2 regions of the Streptomyces sp. NPDC014991 genome follow, and region 2 is predicted to be linked to the other one. Evidence: predicted binding sites of a transcription regulator. Region 2 holds the regulator's gene; the other holds the start of a gene.
What was found. Region 2 encodes HrcA, which represses chaperone genes, less so after heat shock. Its sites were predicted from a motif close to TTNGCACTCNGNNNNNCNGAGTGCNAA; they were not measured.
Positions count from the first base shown of each region.

Region 1: groL (chaperonin GroEL) is a predicted target of HrcA. The motif match lies at 2,007-2,033, and genes of this name have one in related genera.

Region 1 covers NZ_JBIBVY010000020.1:130,855-133,700, reverse strand. The annotation lists gene groL (chaperonin GroEL) at 222-1,844, opposite strand; gene ACF1BE_RS27520 (cold-shock protein) at 2,200-2,403, opposite strand; gene ACF1BE_RS27515 (MoaD/ThiS family protein) at 2,844-2,846, opposite strand, start outside.
Region 2 covers NZ_JBIBVY010000001.1:632,635-635,480, forward strand. The annotation lists gene dnaJ (molecular chaperone DnaJ) at 1-1,048, opposite strand, end outside; gene hrcA (heat-inducible transcriptional repressor HrcA) at 1,049-2,065, opposite strand; gene ACF1BE_RS02865 (MBL fold metallo-hydrolase) at 2,237-2,846, shown strand, end outside.

The DNA of each region.
Region 1 (2,846 bases), on a different contig from region 2:
TCCTCGGGGTCTCGCTCGGTATACCGTTCGGTATGTGCGCGCGCATTGTTGCACCTGATGAATAAACCCCGTGCACGCCTCCGCGCATTCCGTCCGCACCCTCCTCTCCCCGTGACCCCGGTCACACCGGCACCCGCCGGAAACGCCCGAGGGCGGCACCCCCTGCCTCAGCAGGGGGTGCCGCCCTCGGGCGGAAGGACAGGCGATCAGCCGGAGGCCGATCAGAAGTCCATGTCACCGCCCGGCATGCCGCCGCCGGCCGGCGCGGCGGCCTTCTCCGGCTTGTCGGCGATGACGGCCTCGGTGGTGAGGAACAGCGCGGCGATGGACGCGGCGTTCTGGAGCGCGGAACGCGTCACCTTCGCCGGGTCGATGATGCCCTCGGCGATCAGGTCGACGTAGTCACCGGTCGCGGCGTTCAGGCCGTGGCCCGGGGTGAGGTTGCGCACCTTCTCCACCACGACGCCGCCCTCGAGGCCGGCGTTGACGGCGATCTGCTTCAGCGGGGCCTCGAGCGCGATGCGCACGGCGTTGGCGCCGGTCGCCTCGTCACCCTCGAGCTCCAGCTTCTCGAAGACCTGGGAGGCCTGGAGCAGGGCCACGCCACCACCGGCGACGATGCCCTCCTCGACGGCCGCCTTCGCGTTGCGGACGGCGTCCTCGATGCGGTGCTTGCGCTCCTTGAGCTCCACCTCGGTGGCGGCACCGGCCTTGATGACCGCGACACCGCCGGCGAGCTTCGCCAGGCGCTCCTGCAGCTTCTCGCGGTCGTAGTCGGAGTCGCTGTTCTCGATCTCGGCGCGGATCTGGTTGACGCGGCCGTTGACCTGCTCGGAGGAGCCCGAACCGTCGACGATGGTGGTCTCGTCCTTGGTGATGACGACCTTGCGGGCGCGGCCCAGGAGGTCCAGGGTCGCGTTCTCCAGCTTGAGGCCGACCTCCTCGGAGATGACCTCGCCGCCCGTGAGGATGGCGATGTCGCCGAGCATGGCCTTGCGGCGGTCGCCGAAGCCCGGGGCCTTGACGGCGACGGACTTGAAGGTGCCGCGGATCTTGTTGACGACCAGGGTCGACAGGGCCTCGCCCTCGACGTCCTCGGCGATGATCAGCAGCGGCTTGCCCGACTGCATGACCTTCTCCAGGAGCGGGAGCAGGTCCTTGACCGAGGAGATCTTGGAGTTGGCGATGAGGATGTAGGGGTCCTCGAGCACCGACTCCATGCGCTCCATGTCGGTCGCGAAGTAGGCGGAGATGTAACCCTTGTCGAAGCGCATGCCCTCGGTGAGCTCGAGCTCCAGACCGAAGGTGTTGCTCTCCTCGACGGTGATGACGCCTTCCTTGCCGACCTTGTCCATGGCCTCGGCGATCAGCTCGCCGATCTGGGTGTCGGCGGCGGAGATGGACGCGGTGGAGGCGATCTGCTCCTTCGTCTCGACGTCCTTCGCCTGCTCCAGCAGGGCGGCGGAGACGGCCTCGACGGCCTTCTCGATGCCGCGCTTCAGGGCCATGGGGTTGGCGCCGGCGGCGACGTTGCGCAGGCCTTCCTTGACCAGGGCCTGGGCGAGAACGGTCGCGGTGGTCGTACCGTCACCGGCGACGTCGTCCGTCTTCTTGGCGACTTCCTTGACCAGCTCGGCGCCGATCTTCTCGTACGGGTCCTCGAGCTCGATCTCCTTGGCGATGGACACACCATCGTTGGTGATCGTGGGGGCGCCCCACTTCTTCTCGAGGACGACGTTGCGGCCCTTGGGGCCGAGCGTCACCTTCACGGCGTCCGCGAGCTGGTTCATGCCGCGCTCGAGGCCGCGCCGCGCCTCCTCGTCGAACGCGATGATCTTGGCCATGTGAAGTGGTCCCTCCAGGACTGGGGGTGATTCCTTCGGACCGCGCCCGCGCCCGCGACGGACGGCTCGCCGGCCGCGTGGTTCCTTGCCCCACTTGGCCTGCGGGCCTCACCGACCCGGTCCTCGTTGTCACTCTCACCTTCAGAGTGCTAACGCCAATGATTAGCACTCGGCATGGTCGAGTGCAAGCGCCTCGGGGGGTACGAACCCTCGGTCAGCCCCGCGCGAACACCGGCCGGGACCCACACCCGGGCACGGCCGCGGACCCGGACCCCGCTCCGGACCGGCACGGACCCGGGCACGGCGAAGGGCCCGCACCCTGTGCCGGTGCGGGCCCTTCGCCAACAGAAAACGTTCAGGCGCCGAGGCGAACCATGTCGGCCTGCGGGCCCTTCTGGCCCTGCGAGATCTCGAACTCCACCCGCTGGCCCTCTTCCAGGGTGCGGTAGCCGTCCATCTGAATGGCGCTGTAATGGACGAAGACGTCCGCACCACCGTCGACCGCGATGAAGCCGTACCCCTTCTCCGCGTTGAACCACTTGACGGTGCCCTGAGCCATGCCTAACTCCCCTATTACTGGCCCTTGCACAGATCCGCACTTCGCGAACCCGGGTCAGACCTCACCCCCCACTGGCCGGGGGCGTGCGCCGGAACGCGTCGACCGCGGCTGAATGTATCTGTCCAACTGCCGTCTGCAACAGGTCAATCGGACGAGAAATCTGGACGCGCGCGGTCCGGAATGTGGCGAGAATTCATCCGACTTCGGGGCAAGTCGGGCCTCACAAAGGGCACGAATGCCGCGGAACACCCCAGCACTTTGGCTGTTTCTTGTCGGGCGCGCGGCATGAAATGAAGGGCCGCCGACCCGCGGTCCGCGACCGTGTTCCCCAACTCTACCGCGCTCAATCACACAGAATTGCCCCCTCCGCTTCTCTTACGGAGGGGGCAATCACATGAACGATATGTAACCGGCGTTACCGAAGGTAATGATGCGGCGGATCA
Region 2 (2,846 bases):
GCTTGGCCAGTTCGCGCAGGAGGCGTTCCTGCTCCGGGTCGAGCTTGGTCGGGGTCATGACCTCGACGTGGACGATCAGGTCACCCCGGCCGCCGCCGCGCAGGTGCGTGACGCCCCGGTCGTGCAGCGGGATCGACTGGCCGGACTGGGTGCCGGGCCGGATGTCGACCTCCTCCATGCCGTCCAGGGTCTCCAGCGGCACCTTCGTGCCGAGGGCCGCCGCCGTCATCGGGACGGTGACCGTGCAGTGCAGGTCGTCACCGCGCCGCTGGAACATCGCGTGCGGCAGCTCGTGGATCTCGACGTACAGGTCACCGGCCGGGCCGCCGCCGGGGCCGACCTCGCCCTCACCGGCGAGCTGGATCCTCGTGCCGTTGTCGACGCCGGCCGGGATCTTCACGGTGAGCGTACGGCGCGAGCGGACGCGGCCGTCGCCGGCGCACTCCGGGCACGGGGTCGGCACGACCGTGCCGAAACCCTGGCACTGGGGGCAGGGCCGGGAGGTCATGACCTGGCCCAGGAAGGACCGGGTGACCTGCGACACCTCGCCACGACCGCGGCACATGTCACACGTCTGCGCGGACGTGCCCGGGGCCGCGCCCTCGCCGTTGCAGGTGTTGCAGACGACGGCGGTGTCGACCTGGATGTCCTTGGTCGTCCCGAAGGCCGCCTCGTCCAGCTCGATCTCGATCCGGATCATCGCGTCCTGGCCGCGCCGGGTGCGCGAGCGCGGCCCGCGCTGCGACGCCGTACCGAAGAACGCGTCCATGATGTCGGAGAAGTTGCCGAAGCCGCCGGCGCCGAAGCCGCCCGCGCCCGCCCCGCCCGACTGGGAGAGCGGGTCGCCGCCGAGGTCGTAGACCTGCTTCTTCTGCGGGTCCGACAGCACCTCGTAGGCGGCGTTGATCTCCTTGAACCGCTCCTGGGTCTTCGGATCGGGGTTGACGTCCGGGTGCAGCTCGCGAGCGAGCCGACGGAACGCCTTCTTGATCTCATCCTGCGACGCGTCGCGGCGCACGCCGAGAACGGCGTAGTAGTCCGTGGCCACTTACGACTCCGCCAGGATCTGTCCGACGTACCGTGCCACTGCGCGTACCGCTCCCATCGTTCCCGGGTAGTCCATGCGGGTCGGTCCGACCACGCCGAGCTTGGCGACTGCCTCGCCGCCCGAACCGTAGCCCACCGACACGACGGAGGTGGAGTTGAGTCCTTCGTGGGCGTTCTCGTGGCCGATGCGCACGGTCACGCCGGGGTCCTTCGCCTCGCCCAGGAGCTTGAGGAGCACGACCTGCTCCTCCAGTGCCTCCAGGACGGGCCGGATCGTGAGGGGGAAGTCGTGCCCGAAGCGGGTGAGATTGGCGGTACCGCCGATCATCAACCGCTCCTCGTTCTCCTCGACGAGTGTCTCCAGAAGGGTGGAGAGCACCATGGAGACCGTACCGCGGTCCTCGTGTTCGAAGGCGTCCGGCAGGTCCTCGACCAGTTTCGGCACGTCCGCGAACCGGCGGCCCGTGACCCGGCTGTTCAGCCGCGCCCGCAGATCCGCCAGCGACGCCTCGCCGAACGGCGCCGGGCAGTCGACCATCCGCTGCTCGACCCGGCCGGTGTCCGTGATCAGCACCAGCATCACACGCGCGGGAGCCAGCGAGAGCAGCTCCACGTGCCGGACCGTGGACCGGGTCAGCGACGGGTACTGCACGACGGCGACCTGCCGGGTCAGCTGCGCCAGCAGCCGGACCGTGCGCGCCACGACGTCGTCGAGGTCGACGGCGCCCCCCAGGAAGTTCTGGATGGCCCGCCGCTCGGGCCCGGTCATCGGCTTGACGCCGGCGAGCTTGTCCACGAACAGCCGGTAGCCCTTGTCGGTGGGGATACGCCCCGCGCTGGTGTGCGGCTGGGCGATGTACCCCTCGTCCTCCAGGGCCGCCATGTCGTTGCGGACGGTCGCCGGGGAGACACCGAGGTTGTGCCGTTCGGTGAGCGCCTTGGAGCCCACCGGCTCCTCGGTGCCGACATAGTCCTGAACGATGGCGCGCAGCACCTGAAGCCTGCGTTCACTCAGCATCCGCGCGCACCTCCAGCACGTCGTCCCCTGGTCCGTTCGTCCGTTCGGGCCGGCCGCCTGGCACTCCGCCCGTGCGAGTGCCAGCCTTCCCCGGCCCAGTGTACGGCCGCCGGGTACGCACCGGGCAAGGCCGGGCCCGCCGTACCGGCTCGTAGCGCTAGCGTCGCCGGTATGACGGTGACTTGGGAAGACCTGGGCTGGGAACGGTTGGCCGCCGGGGTGGGGCGGTGCCGGCTGCCCGGCTGGGACTGCACCGCGGGCCTGGTACTGGGCGCGGGCACCGCGCTGGTGGTGGACGCGGGATCGAGCCTGGCGGAGGGGGCCCGGCTGCGGTCCCGGGCCGAGTCGCTGGCCGGCGGCCGTGTGACCCATCTCGCGCTCACGCATCCCCATTTCGACCACGTCCTCGGGGCGCCCGCGTTCGCCGGCGCCGAGACGTACGCGGCCGTGGGCGTGGACGCGGTCCTGGTCCACCAGCGCGAGGAGCTGCGCCTGGACGCGCTCCGGAACGGCCTGCCGCCCGCCGACGCCGCCGAGGCGGTGGACGCGCTGGTCCCGCCCGGCCACGCGGTCTGCGGCGAGTGGACGCTCGACCTGGGCGGCGGCCGGCAGGCGCTGCTGGCCGACGTGGGCCCCGGCCACACCGCGCACGACCTCGCCGTGCTCGTCCCCGGCGATCCGGAGGTGGTGTTCTGCGGCGACCTGGTGGAGGAGTCCGGCGAACCGCAGGCGGGGCCGGACGCGGTCCCCTCGCGCTGGCCGGCCGCGCTGGACCGGCTGC